2 regions of the Pseudomonas sp. 8(2025) genome follow, and region 2 is predicted to be linked to the other one. Evidence: riboswitches for the same ligand, from Rfam matches in the RefSeq annotation. Region 2 holds a riboswitch; the other holds the start of a gene.
The links. Region 2 has a riboswitch for cobalamin ahead of ACUXVH_RS27085 (TonB-dependent receptor plug domain-containing protein). Riboswitches for the same ligand answer to the same signal wherever they lie in the genome.
Positions count from the first base shown of each region.

Region 1 (7,153 bases), on a different contig from region 2:
AACTACTACCCAGGCGCCAATGCCGCAGCACTCGGCTACGTCGAGCGCCTCTGCGAAGCCGACGCCGGTTGGACCGAAAGCCTGATCTACCTCTGGGGCAAGGATGGCGTGGGCCGCACGCACTTGCTGCAGGCCGCGTGCCTGCGTTTCGAGCAGTTGGGGGAGCCGGCGGTGTATCTGCCGCTGGCGGAGCTTCTGGATCGCGGTATCGAGATTCTCGACAACCTGGAACAGTACGAGCTGGTCTGCCTGGATGACCTGCAGGCAGTGGCTGGCAAGGCGGATTGGGAAGAAGCGCTGTTTCATCTGTTCAACCGCTTGCGCGACAGTGGTCGGCGCCTGTTGATCGCGGCCTCGACCTCGCCTCGCGAGTTGCCGGTGAAACTGGCGGATTTGAAGTCTCGCCTGACCCTGGCACTGATCTTTCAGATGCGCCCGCTCTCCGACGAAGACAAATTGCGTGCCTTGCAGCTAAGGGCATCCCGCCGGGGGCTGCATCTGACCGACGAGGTCGGGCATTTCATCCTGACCCGCGGTACCCGCAGCATGAGTGCCCTGTTCGAGCTTCTCGAGCGCCTCGACCAGGCTTCGTTGCAGGCCCAGCGCAAGCTGACCATCCCTTTTCTGAAAGAGACCCTGGGCTGGTAAAGACAAGGCTTCCAGGGCTTTCTGGAGCAACCTTCGGCATATTCCAGGCGCCAGAAAATGCACCTTTGGAAGGGTTTCCAGAGGCGGGTGGACTTAAAATGGGCTTAAAGCCTTAGATGTACGGAAGAAACTCATAAGTCACATTCTGATCGATTGAATTTGCAAATGAGGGCGATAGAAGGCATAGTCGCGTCTTCTATTATTTCAAGCCACGGTCGTGCCCATGCTAAATCGCTTCGCACCCCTCGTGCCTCTCGCACTCGTCACCCTGTTGTTTGGTTGCGCCTCCCACACTCCGGTGTCCCAGCAGCAACCTGTCCAGCAGGCTCAAGTCTCCGTCAAAAACCAGTCTTCCGCTGTTTATCAGGAAGAGCTGGCAACTGAAAAGGAACTGGCAGAGTTCTCTGACAGCAAGCCTTACCAGTTGCCAGTTCTGGCTGACAGCATCCTCGAGCGCGGCATGTCCCTGATCGGTACCCGTTACCGTTTCGGCGGTACCTCGGAAGCCGGCTTCGATTGCAGCGGTTTCATCGGTTATCTGTTTCGTGAAGAGGCGGGCATGAACCTGCCGCGTTCCACTCGCGAAATGATCAACGTGAAAGCGCCACTGGTAGCGCGCAACAATCTCAAGCCGGGTGATCTGCTGTTCTTCAGCACCAACGGTCGTGGGCGCGTCAGCCACGCAGGTATCTACCTGGGCGATGACCAGTTCATCCACTCCAGCAGCCGTCGCAGTGGCGGTGTGCGGGTCGACAGCCTGGGCGATAGCTACTGGAGCAAGACCTTCATCGAAGCCAAGCGCGCACTCGCCATGGCTCCAACCGTGGTCACTGCACGCAAATAAGCGGACTATTTGTAGGGCGAAGTTAAAGTCTTACTTGAAGTTTGGCGTGTAGGCGCTAGAATCCTGATCTATTGTTGAAACTAACCGCGTATGCCTTGCTTACGCGGTTTTGTTTTCAGTGCCACGGCAGAGAAAGCCGCATCCCGATCAGGATTGTCCAGCTTATGTCGACCTCAGCCCGTTTTGCTCTTATTGCCCTCGCAGCGCTGCTCAGCGCCTGTGCCAGCCGTACCCCGCCGCCTGCGCCTGTGGTGCGTGCTCCGGTGTTCAACTCCTCCCAAACCTTCTCTCCGGTTGCCGAAGACGTGCTGTTCCGCGCCCTTGGGCTGGTGGGCACGCCTTATCGCTGGGGCGGCAACACCCCGGATTCCGGTTTCGACTGCAGTGGCCTGATCGGTTACGTCTACCGCGATGCGGCGGGTATTTCCTTGCCGCGTTCAACCCGGGAAATGATCGGCATGCAGGCGCCGGATGTGGGCAAGAACGCGCTGCAGACCGGCGACCTGATCTTCTTCGCCACCAATGGCGGCTCCCAGGTCAGCCATGCGGGCATCTACGTGGGGGAAGGGCGCTTCGTGCATGCGCCGGCTACCGGCGGCACGGTGAAGCTCGACAGCCTGTCCAAGGCCTATTGGCAGAAGGCCTACCTGAGCGCCAAGCGCGTCCTGCAGCCAGAACACCTGGCGCGCAATCCCTAATCTTCTCTGGTCGAGGTGCCTGTGACCGCTCGGACGCTGAACCTCGACGATGCCCTCTACCATTACCTGCTGGACGTTTCCCTGCGTGAAACGCCCCTGCTGCGTCGTCTGCGGGATGAAACCCAGGCAATGCCCACCGCCCGTTGGCAGGTGGCGCCCGAGCAGGGCCAGTTCCTCGCGTTGCTGGTGAAGTTGACCGGCGCCCGTCGCGTGCTGGAGGTCGGCACCTTCACCGGCTACAGCGCCCTGTGCATGGCCCAGGCGCTGCCTGAAGACGGTTCTCTGATCTGCTGCGACATTCCCGGCGACTACAACGCTACGGCCCTGCGCTACTGGCAGGAGGCGGGGGTGGGCCAGCGCATCGAACTGCGCCTGGCCCCGGCCCTGGATACCCTGGCCAGCCTGGAGCGAGCGGGGCAGCTTGGCTGTTTCGACCTGATCTTCATCGATGCCGACAAGGCCAACTACCCGGCCTACCTGGAGGCCGCGCTAGGCCTGCTGCGCGTTGGCGGGCTGCTGGTGTTCGACAACACCCTGTGGAGCGGGCGCGTGCTGGAGACCGATTCCCTGAGCGAGGATACCCGAGCCATCCAGGCGCTCAATCGCGCCTTGAAGGATGACTCGCGTATCGATCTGTCGCTGCTGCCGCTGGGAGATGGTCTGACGCTGTGCCGCAAGCGTTGAGCCTAGGGGGCTTTGGCGGCGGAGACTCGCCAGATCTTGTTGCCCACATCGTCGGCCACCAATAACCCGCCTTGCTGGTCGATCACCACTCCGACCGGGCGTCCCATGGCTTTCTCGTCGGCATTGAGAAAGCCGCTAAGCACATCGATCGGCGCTCCATTGGGCTTGCCGGCGCTGAATGGCACGAAAACCACCTTGTAGCCGCTATGAGGCTTGCGATTCCAGGAACCGTGCTGGCCGATGAAGGCGCCTTCGGTGAAGGGGGCGGGGAGCTTGCTGCCGTCGGCGAAGGTCAGCCCCAGCGACGCGGTGTGCGGGCCTACCGCGTAGTCCGGGGCGATGGCCTTGGCCACCAGGTCGAGGTTCTGCGGCTTGACCCGTACATCCACATGTTGCCCGTAGTAGCTGAAGGGCCAGCCATAGAACGCGCCATCCTTGACCGAGGTGATGTAGTCCGGCACCAGGTCGCTGCCGATTTCGTCCCGCTCGTTGACTGCGGTCCAGAGTGCGCCGCTGGCCGGCTCCCAGGCCAGGCCATTGGGGTTGCGCAGGCCGGTGGCGAACAGGCGGTGCTGGCCGCTTTCACGGTCCACCTCCCAGATCGCCGCTCGGCCTTGCTCCTTGTCCAGGCCGTTTTCGCCGACGTTACTGTTGGAGCCCACGGTGACGTAGAGCTTGCTGCCGTCCTTGCTGGCGATGACGTTCTTGGTCCAGTGATGGTTGAGGGTGCCGCCGGGCAGGTCGACCACCTTGGTGGCGGCTGCGCTGATCTGGGTGTCGCCGCTCTGGTAGGGAAAGCGCAGTAGCTTGTCGGTATCGGCCACATACAGGTCATTGCCCACCAGGGTCATGCCAAAGGGCGAATTGAGGTTCTCCAGAAACACTGTGCGGGTCTCCGCCACACCATCGTGATCCTGGTCCCTTAGCAGGGTGATGCGGTTGGCGCTGGGCACGGCCGCCCCGGCACGGCCCATGATCTTGCCGGCGATCCAGCCGCGAATGCCCTGGCTGTCATCCGGTTTGGGCGGGGCGTTGGTTTCCGCCACCAGCACATCGCCATTGGGCAGGACGTAGAGCCAGCGTGGATGGTCGAGGTTCTCGGCGAAAGCCTTGACCTGGGTGCCGGCCGCGGCCTGGGGTTTTGCACCTTGCGGCCAGCCGATGGCGGGGGCGATGTTGACCGTGGGGATCAACGTCGGGTTGGGTTCCGGCAGCTTGGGGTTGGGGCCGGTGCCGTCGGACACCTGCAGGCTGGAAGTTTCGCCGCAGGCGGCGAGGCCGGCGGCGATGGCGATCAGTAGGCTGTGCTGAAGCTTGAGCATGCGAATTTCCCTATGAGTGCACGGACGTCGTAGTCATAGAGAAGCATAGCCAGTCGATGGTTCCGCCCGATCAGCGGGCCTCCTTGAAGAGCACGGCGACGCCCGGGTGGTAGTGGCCGGCCTCGTTGTGCAGCTTGCGATAGGCGTAGGGGAAGTACCAGGCCACGGCGCAACAGTGCTCTTTCTGCAGTTCGTCGAGCATGTCCTGGAGCTCTTCCGGGGTAGCGCTGTGCTGGGATTTTTGTGGGGCAACGAACAGGCAACCCAGTCTCAGGTCGCTGGCGTAGCTGATCTTTCTTGCATCCTGGGCAACGTCCAGCAGTGCCTGGGTCAGGTTCAGGCTGTTGACCCTTGGCCAGCGCTGGGTGGCGTGGATGTAGGCGCGCTCTTCCTTGGTGGCCAGGTACAGGTCGGTGCGGGCGTTGCGCGCACCTTCTTCCTGCTGTTTCCTGCTGGGGCTGTGTTCCAGGCTGACCATCTCGGCCATCCAGGCCGCCGCGCTGAGCAGCCCGAGATTGGCCTGCTCGTCGAACCAGTAGGGCGTTTCGTTATCGCCGCGAACCGCGTTGTAGCGATCGATGCAATCGAACCAGCGTTCCAGCATCGGGCGCAGGAATTCCAGCTTCGGATTGCTGATGATCATGCCTTGCATCGAACTCACCCCTTATTGTTGTGTGGTTGGCGCCTGGGGCGCTGAAAAGTGGCTATTTGATATCATTGCTCTGAGTGTGGCACAAGATTGGCGTCAGTTTATTGATGCAGTGCAGTTTTGTGCCGGGGGCGACGGCCGGCTTTAATTGACGCTCCACCCCCAACCCTCTAACCTTCGCGACTTGTTTCAGGTGCTCTGTGGCCGGTGGCCGACAGAGTGAAACAGGGAAGCCGGTCAGGGTCTGTTCCAGTGATGGAGCCGACGACGATTCCGGCGCTGCCCCCGCAACGGTAGATGAGTCAAGACTGCGCCTGACGCCACTGTGTCAATGACACGGGAAGGCGCGCAGTCCGGCAGCCATGCCGCTCATGAGCCCGGAGACCGGCCTGATCCATCCAACGGCATCACGGTGGGCGATGCCAGGCTAGCGCCGTCTGTTCCTTTTCCCTGCCCCCCGTTCCCCAGCCCCAACGGAGAGCTGCCCCATGAGTGAATCCCCCGATCGTGACGAGCGCCATCTGGCGCGCATGTTGCGCAAAAAAGCCGTGATCGATGAACGCATTGCCAACTCGCCCAACGAATGCGGCCTGCTGCTGGTATTGACCGGCAACGGCAAGGGCAAGAGCAGCTCGGCCTTCGGCATGCTGGCGCGGTCCATGGGCCACGGCATGCAGTGTGGCGTGGTGCAGTTCATCAAGGGGCGTAACAGCACCGGCGAAGAACTGTTCTTCCGGCGTTTCCCCGAGCAGGTGCGCTTTCACGTGATGGGCGAAGGCTTTACCTGGGAAACCCAGGATCGCCAGCGCGATATCGCTGCGGCTGAAGCCGCCTGGGCGGTTTCCAGGGAGTTGCTGAGCAACCCGGATATTGGCCTGGTGGTGCTCGACGAGCTGAACATTGCCCTCAAGCACGGCTACCTGGACCTGGATCAGGTGCTCAGTGACCTGCAGGCACGTCCGCCCATGCAGCATGTGGTAGTGACCGGTCGCGGCGCCAAGCCGGAGATGATCGAGCTGGCCGATACCGTGACCGAGATGGGCATGGTCAAGCACGCCTTCCAGGCCGGGATCAAGGCGCAGAAAGGTGTCGAGCTGTGAGCGTGAATTCATGACTGATGTTCGTCATTGCCCGGCAGTGTTGATCGCCGCACCGGCTTCCGGCCAGGGCAAGACCACGGTGACCGCGGCCCTGGCCCGCTTGCACCGCAACCGGGGGCGCAAGGTCCGGGTCTTCAAGTGCGGCCCGGATTTCCTCGACCCGATGATTCTTGAGCGCGCCAGTGGTGCCGCGGTGTACCAGTTGGACATGTGGATGGTGGGCGAGCAGGAAAGCCGCCGTCTGCTCTGGGAGGCGGCGGGAGAGGCCGACCTGATTCTGATCGAAGGGGTCATGGGCCTGTTCGATGGCACCCCTTCCAGCGCCGATCTGGCGCGGCATTTCGGCGTGCCGGTGCTGGGGGTGATCGATGGCACCGCCATGGCCCAGACCTTCGGCGCCCTGGCTCTGGGCCTGGCGCGCTACCAGCCGGACCTGCCGTTTGCCGGGGTGCTGGCCAACCGGGTTGGTACCCTGCGCCATGCGCAGTTGCTGGAAGGCAGCCTGACGGAAGGCTTGCGCTGGTATGGCGCCTTGTCCCGGGAAACCGATATCGAGCTGCCCAGCCGCCATCTGGGGCTGGTGCAGGCCAGCGAGCTGAATGATCTGGACCTGCGCCTGGATGCCGCCGCCGAGGCCCTGGCCAGCAGTTGCCAGGTGGAACTGCCGCCAGCGGTGAGTTTTGCTGCACCCACGCCGGTGGCTTGCACGCCACTGCTCAAGGGCGTGCGGATTGCCGTGGCGCGGGACGAGGCGTTTGCCTTCACCTATGGCGCCAGCCTCGATCTGTTGCGAGCCATGGGGGCGCAGTTGAGCTTCTTCTCGCCGATCCACGATACCCAGCTGCCCGACGCGGACAGCCTGTACCTGCCCGGCGGCTATCCCGAATTGCACCATCAGGCCCTGGCCCGCAACAGCAGCATGCTGCAGGCCATTCGTGCCCATCACGCGGCCGGCAAGCCGCTGCTCGCCGAGTGCGGCGGCATGCTCTACCTGCTGGACTCCCTGACCGATGTCGAAGGCCAGCGTGCCGAGCTCCTGGGCCTGCTGCCCGGAGATGCGGTAATGCAGAAGCGCCTGGCGGCACTGGCCTTGCAAGCGGTGGATTTGCCCGAAGGCAGTCTGCGCGGCCACACCTATCACCATTCCCTGACCAGCACCGAGCTGCTGCCCATCGCCCGTGGGCTCAGCCCCAACGGCGGGCGCGGCG
Region 1 covers NZ_JBQOIE010000019.1:26,233-33,385, reverse strand. Annotated here, with positions in the region: gene hda (DnaA regulatory inactivator Hda) at 1-648, shown strand, start outside; gene ACUXVH_RS27500 (C40 family peptidase) at 872-1,492, shown strand; gene ACUXVH_RS27495 (C40 family peptidase) at 1,657-2,190, shown strand; gene ACUXVH_RS27490 (class I SAM-dependent methyltransferase) at 2,212-2,874, shown strand; gene ACUXVH_RS27485 (PQQ-dependent sugar dehydrogenase) at 2,877-4,196, opposite strand; gene ACUXVH_RS27480 (hypothetical protein) at 4,267-4,848, opposite strand; cobalamin riboswitch at 5,020-5,252, shown strand; gene cobO (cob(I)yrinic acid a,c-diamide adenosyltransferase) at 5,334-5,945, shown strand; gene ACUXVH_RS27470 (cobyrinate a,c-diamide synthase) at 5,956-7,153, shown strand, end outside.
Region 1: another riboswitch for cobalamin. It lies ahead of cobO (cob(I)yrinic acid a,c-diamide adenosyltransferase); the one in region 2 lies ahead of ACUXVH_RS27085 (TonB-dependent receptor plug domain-containing protein).

Region 2 (7,153 bases):
TCGACCCGCCGCTGGGCGGCACGCCACTGGCCCAGCTCACCTCCCGCGGGCGGTTGCTGTTCATCGCCGCCCACCCCCAGCGCTTCGCCGACAGCTGCATCAGCGAGATCGTCGGCTACAGCGACGCCAACGGCGAGTCGCCGTTCTGGCAAGCCGTGGGCCAGCACTTCTTCGACCTGCCCTATGTCGAGGCCGAGCGCCTGTGCGCCCTGCAGGGCCGCGGCTTTCTCGCCGAACTGATGCCCCAGTACCCGCTGTACATCCCGATGCTGGCGCAGGCGGCCCAGGACTGCATCGGCCAGGTTCACCCGGATGCCCGGGAGGCCTGCCAGATCCTGATCGACGAAGGCTTCGCGCCGACCCAGTACGTCGACCTGTTCGATGCCGGGCCGACACTTCAGGGGCGCAGCCACCAACTGCGCTCGATCGCCCAGAGCCGGGTCGCCACCAGTTACCCCAGCCCCCAGAGCGGCCAGGGCCAGCAGTGGTTGCTGAGCAACGAGCGGCTGCAGGGCTTTCGCGCCATAGTCGCGGCGCTGGACACCGCCCCGGGCGCTGAAATCGGCCTCGACCCGGCCATGTTCCAGGCCCTGCAACTGGCGCCGGGCGAGCCGGTACGGAGCGTTGCCTTATGAACCGGCCCCTGTTGCCCCCCTGCCCGGCGTCATTGCCAGGAGCCCGCCAATGATCGTCCGTCCGATCCGCGTCACCGATCTGCCGGCGGTCTTGAGCCTGCTCGAAGGCAGCTGTCGCGAACTGAACAACCTGTCCACCGACCCCGAGCGCCTGGCCCATCGGGTGCGCTGGGCGCAGCGAGCCTTCGCCAACCAGGTGGAGCGGGCCGATGCCGACTACCTGTTCGTCATGGAAGATGACGAGCAGCAGGTGATCGGGGTCTGCGGCCTGAGCGGCGCCATCGGCCTGCGCGAGCCCTGCTACAACTACCGGGTCGGCACCACCCACGGCAGCGCCCCGGTGCTGGGCATCGAAAAGCACATCCCGACCCTGTTCCTGTGCAACGAGATGACCGGGCAGTCGCTGCTGTGCTCGCTGTTCCTGCGCCGCGATCACCGCCAGGGCTACACCGGCCGCCTGCTGTCCACCGCGCGCCTGCTGTTTGTCGCCGAATTCCCCCGGCTGTTCGGCGACAAGCTGGTGGCCGAACTGCGCGGCCAGCTCGACAGCCAGGGCCGCTCGCCGTTCTGGGACAGCCTGGGGCGGCACTTCTTCAAGATGGGTTTCCAGCAGGCCAATCGCCTGTCCAGCCACGGCAGCAAATCCTTCATCGCCGAACTGATGCCGCGCCAGCCGCTGTACACCTGCCTGCTCAGCCCCCAGGCGCAGGCCGCCATCGGCCAGGCCCACGCCAGCACCGAACAGGCGGTGAGCATCCTGCGCGACGAAGGCTTCAGCCATCAGGGCTGCATCGACATCTTCGATGGCGGGCCGCTGATCGAGGCCGAGGTGGCGAAGATCCGCAGCGTGCGCGAAAGCCAGACCCTGCCCCTGCTGGTGGGCACTCCGGATGCACAGGCGCCGGTGTGGCTGATTCACAACCGGCGCCTGGAAAGCTGCCGCATCACCGCCGCCCCCGGGCGCCTGGTTTCGGGTTGCCTACTGGTGGACCGGCTGACCGCCAAGCGCCTGCAACTGCAGCCGGGCGACTCGGTACGGGCGGTGCCGCTGCTGGCCTGCGAGTCACGCACGGCCCTGCACGCACAGCGGCACCTGGCCCCGCAAAGCGCCCTGCTCCTGTAGCCGCTGCCGCAGGCTCGGGCCGCGTTCGAAAGAACGGCCCGCAGGGGCGCGAAATCTCAAGACCGCTGAGGTGCTCGACATGAGACTGCCAAGCAAGGCCCTGCGGGCCTTTGCGCAGCCTCGCGGGCTCGGCAGCGGCTACAGAGGCGTCAGGGCGATGAATCCGGTAACACCTGGCGGCAGGCGCAACGTTGACGAACGCCGGGGCGGATGTTCATATGCCGCCCAGTTTCAGGTGCCTCCTGCCGCCGTGCAGGAGGTGAAACGGGAAACCGGTGCGCCCCTTTTCGGGCAAGTCCGGTGCTGCCCCCGCAACGGTAAGCGAGTGCTGCATTCAACAGGCCACTGTACCCAAGGTATGGGAAGGCGAATGCCGCCAGACTCGCAAGCCCGGAGACCGGCCTGTGACGTCTGTTTGGCAATCCTGCGGTGGGCGGGCATGGGCCGGTATGGTCGCGTGCCCGTGGCCGATACCCTCTCCTGCGTGCTTCCCGAAGACACTTTCGAGAAGACCAACAATGACAACACCTGACGCTTTCCTTGCACGCGACTGGCGTGCACCTGGCCGCACCATGAGCGGCGCCCTGCTCGGCTGCCTGTTCAGCCCCCTGCTGCTGGCGGACGACAGCCCCCTGACGCTGGACCGGCAATTTGTTTCCGCCCCCTCGGTGGAGTCCACCACGGTGGCCGAAATGGCCCGGTACGGCAGCAAGGTGGAGATCATCGACCGCCAGCAGATCGAACGCGCCGGCCCCAGCAGCGACATCACCCGGGTCCTGCAGATGTACGTGCCGGGGCTGTATGTGGCGCCCAAGAATGGCCCCTTCGACTACGGCACCTATTCCCTGCTGGGCGGGCGCAACGACGACACCCTGATCCTGCTGGAAGGCGTGCGCCTGAACAACCGCCTGTACGGCGGCCTGTACCTGGATACCCTGCCGGCCAACGCCATCGAGCGCATCGAGGTGCTCAAGGGTGGCCAGAGCCTGCTGTTCGGTACACAAGCGGTGTCCGGGGTGATCAACATCGTCACCCGCAGCCCGCAGACCCGCGACGTCTCCGGCGAGGTCAACCTGGGCCTGGACAGTTTCATGGGCAGGAGCGGCGACGCCCGCACCGAGCAAATCCTCAGCAACGGCCTGGGCGAGCTGGGGCTGTTGGCCTATGTCAGCCACAACGTCTCCGATGGCTACCAGCCATTTCGCAACAGCGCCTACAACGCCAACACCCGGGACAAGAAACGCAGCTATGAAGTGACCACCTTCGGCGCCAAGGCGATCCAGGGCCTTGGCGACGCTTCGCGGCTGGAACTGTTCTACCAGTACAGCGACGCCAACCTGGATTTCGCCCGCCCGGTGAACAACCGGAAAACCACCAACGACCGCATCCAGCAGATCGCCACCGCGACCTTCGAGCAGCGCCTGGGCGAAGGCTTCAGCTACTTCGTCAAGGGCCATGTCAACGACTGGGACACCCGCTACACCAGGATCGACAGCCTCGACGACGCCAGCCTCAAGGTGCGCAACCACAACGACTACTGGGGCTTCACCGACTGGGGCCTGCAGGCCGAGGGCAAGGCCGAGCTGGACGGCGGCCACGTGCTGGTATTGGGCACCGACAACCAGTGGTTCAAGGGCCAGGACGACGTGCTCAAGATCGACAACAAGCAGGCCCAGGCCAATGCCCTGTACACCCAGCTGCGCCCGGTGTTCGACGCCCTGCCCGACTGGCACCCGAGCCTGGGCGTGCGCCACGAGAAAATCAGCGGCGGCGAAAGCGCCACCGTGGGCATGCTCACCTCGCTCTACGACCTGACGCCCCACTGGCAACTGCGCGGCCAGTACGGCAGCGCCTTCAAGCTGCCCAACGCCGAGCAGCTGTACGCCAACGAGGACTACGAAAAAGGCAACCCCGACCTCAAGCCGGAAAAGAGCCTCAATGCCGAGCTCGGCCTGGACTACAAGGGCAGCCTGCTGGCCGGCGAATTCAACGCCAGCGTCAGCGCCTTCCACCGCAAGATCGACGACCTGATCACCCTCGACGCCAACGATGTCTGGAGCAACGGCCAGGGCCGGATCAAGGTGCGCGGCATCGAACTCGACGGGCGCTGGCAGTTCAGCCCGCAATGGACCCTGCAGGCGGACATGACCCGCAACCTGGTGGAGTCGCGCAACGGCGTGACCCTGAGCAACATCCCCGGTTTCTTCGCCCGTTCGCGGCTGGGCTTCGAAGCCCCGGACCGGATGTGGGGCGTGGGTGGCGCGGTCCGCTACATCGGCCAGATCGACAGCCCGAAGAACGTCGACTACGGCCACTATTCGGTGGTCGACGTCGATGCCTATCGCTACCTGGATACGGCCCAGCAGCACCGCCTGAGCCTGCTGGTGGAGAACCTGTTCGACCGCGACTACAGCACCAGCATGACCAGCACCTCGCCCTCGGTGGACAACCTGGGGCGCCCCTTCACCACCGAAGTGCGCTACACCTACCGCTTCTGAGGCCGACCGACATGCATGAGAACTATCAACGGGTGCTGTTCGTCGGCCCCGGCCTGCACGGCGGCGCCCTCGGCGAAGCCTTTCGCAAGGAGCTCCAGGCCCTGCGCGGCGACGGCGCCGACACCCGGGTGATCGACACCCTGGACGGCTTCGACAGCCTCTGGGCGGCGCTGGGCGAAGCCCTGCCCGAGGACGGCGCGAAGCTGCTGGTGGTGGACCTGGAACCCAGCTCCGACAGTGCCTACCTGGACTGGCTGCGCGATGAGCTGGGGCGCCTGGCCCAGGCCCACCCCCAGGCACCGCGGCTGTGGATCACCGCCCAGGCCCTGGGCCGGCGCGGGCTGGACGCGGCCCTGGCCTGCGCCAGCATCGGCCAGCGCGAGCGCCACCTGGCCTGCGACAACGTCAACGCGGTGCAGAGCGACCCGGACTGGTCGCGGGTGCCGCCCCATGCCCGCCAGGTGTTCCTGTGCACCGGCCCGCGCTGCGTGCGGCGCGGCGCCCTGGCGCTGTGGAAGATCCTGCGCCGCGAACTGCTGCGCCTGGAGCACATGGAGACGCCCGGTGGCGTGCTGCTGACCCGCACCGCCTGCCAGTTCCCGTGCAACCTGGGGCCGGTACTCACCGTGCACCCGGACGGCTGCTGGTACCGGGTGCGCGATGACGGCGAGGTGCTGCGCCTGGTGCAGCAGCACCTGGTCCAGGGCGAACCGGTGGCGGATCTACGGATTCCCGCGCCCTACGGAGGAACGGCGGATGCCTAGCAGACTGCTCGGCCTGCTGCTGTGGCTGGCGGCCCTGCCAGCCCTGGCACACAGCTACCAGAACTGTGGCCGGACCTGGACGGTGGATGGCCCGCCCCAGCGCATCGTCGCCCTCAACCAGCACAGCGCCGACCTGCTGCTGGCCCTGGGTGCCGGGCCGTCGATGATCGGCGTCGCCTATCTGGACGACGATGGCCAGGCCCAGGCCGAAGGGCTTTACCACGGCGTGCCGGTCATCGCTCGCCAGTACCCGTCGGCAGAAGTGCTCTACAGCCTGAAACCCGACCTGGTGGTGGGCGGCTTCGCCTCGGCCTTCCCGGAAAACTTCAGCTCCCGGCAACGCCTGGAAGCCATAGGTGTGGGCAGCTACCTGCTGGAATCGGCCTGCGCCGGGCATGACCAGGACTACTTCGGGCATATCCGCCGCGACCTGCTGACCCTGGGCCGGCTGCTGCGCCAGGAGGCCCGCGCGCAGCAACTGGTGGGCCAGATGGATGCCGACCTGGAGGCCGCCGCGGCCCTGTACCACGAGCGCCCGACGCCTTCGGTGTTCTACCTGGACAGCGAAGTCAACGGCCTGGCCAGCCAGGGCCAGCGCGGGTTTGTCGGCGTGCTGCTGCAAGCGGCCGGTGCGCGCAACAGCTTTGCCGCCATCGACCGCCCGCGCCTGACCGTGGACAGCGAGACCCTGCTGGCCAACGACCCCGACGCCATGCTCCTGGCCGACGCCCTGTGGTCGCCCGCCCGGCGCAAACGCCAGCTGCTGCACAGCGACCCTGTGCTGTCGCGATTGCGCGCGGTGCGCGAAGACCGACTGATCGACATCCCCTTCGCCCGACTGGTGCCGGGCATCGCCAGCGGCCGCACCGCCCTGGAACTGGCCCGGCGCCTGCACCCCACCCACGACTGACCCCCACCCCCGTAGGAGCCGGCTTGCCGGCGAAGGGAACACCCCCGATCCCTCGGCGTACCCACAGACGCCTTCGCGGGACACAAGGAACAGCGGCTACAGGGAGTTGAGCAAACGCCTGGACGGCTGCTCCGGCGGGTGGCAGGTGACGTTGTTGCGGCCGCAGGTCTTGGCCGCATACAGGGCCTGGTCGGCATCGTTGAGCCAGCCCATGGCGTCGTCGTGCAGGGGGTTGAAGGCCGCCAGGCCGATGCTCAGGCTGACCTGCAGCGCCGGGCTCTGTTCATAGCCCAGGGCCCCAAAACGACCGCGCAGGGCCTCCATCAGTTCGGCGGCATGAGCCAGGGGCACGTCCGGCAGGATCACGCAGAACTCGTCGCCGCCATAACGTCCGGCCTGGTCGCTGACCCGCAGGTTCTGGCGCAGCAGCTTGCTCAACTGGCGCAGCACCACATCCCCGGCCACATGGCCGTAGGTGTCATTGATGGCCTTGAAGTGGTCGATGTCGATCAGGGCGATGGCGCCACCATGGGCCTGGCGCTTGCAGCGTTGGAACTCGATCTCCAACTGGTCCTTCCAGGCGCCATGGTTGAGCAGCCCGGTCAGGCTGTCGGTGCGGCTCAGGGCCAGCAGCTCGCGCTTGTGCCGGCCCAGGGTCACCGCCTGCTGATAGCAGATGTAGCCCAGGGCCAGCGGGTACAGGGTCAGCATCGGCAGGCAGGCATACACCTGCTCGGGGGTGGTCTGGGCGACAAACGCCGGCCCGAACAGCCACAGGGCAACGCCCATGCCCAGCACTTGGGCCGCACTGCCGGCGAGGAAGAAACGTAACCCGCCCAGGGCCATGTTGTTCATGGCCATCATCCCCAGGGTGGTGGCCAGCGGCAGCGGATTGAAGTGCATGGCGCCGACCCAGAAGCCCCCCAGCAGCGAATCCACCAGCAGGTTGCGGTACTCGGCACGAAACGGCACCCGGGCCAGCCGCGCCCATTGGTAGGCCAGGTGCGGCCAGGCAAATGCATTGAACAGCATGAAGCCCCAGACCCAGGGCGCCGGTTGCAGGGGCGCCATCCCCGCGGCCACGCAGAAAAACCCCAGGGCCAGGCCCAGGGTCCGTGACCGATAAAGCCTCCTGGCCAATGACAGTCCCTTCCCTCTGGTGTCCTGCGCAGGGAGCAAGTCGCCTCCGATCAGCAATGGGTAAAGGTGGAACGAGCGGGTGG
Region 2 covers NZ_JBQOIE010000018.1:55,789-62,941, forward strand. Annotated here, with positions in the region: gene ACUXVH_RS27075 (arginine N-succinyltransferase) at 1-635, shown strand, start outside; gene ACUXVH_RS27080 (arginine N-succinyltransferase) at 685-1,758, shown strand; cobalamin riboswitch at 1,975-2,178, shown strand; gene ACUXVH_RS27085 (TonB-dependent receptor plug domain-containing protein) at 2,331-4,256, shown strand; gene ACUXVH_RS27090 ((2Fe-2S) ferredoxin domain-containing protein) at 4,268-5,020, shown strand; gene ACUXVH_RS27095 (ABC transporter substrate-binding protein) at 5,013-5,930, shown strand; gene ACUXVH_RS27100 (diguanylate cyclase) at 6,027-7,109, opposite strand.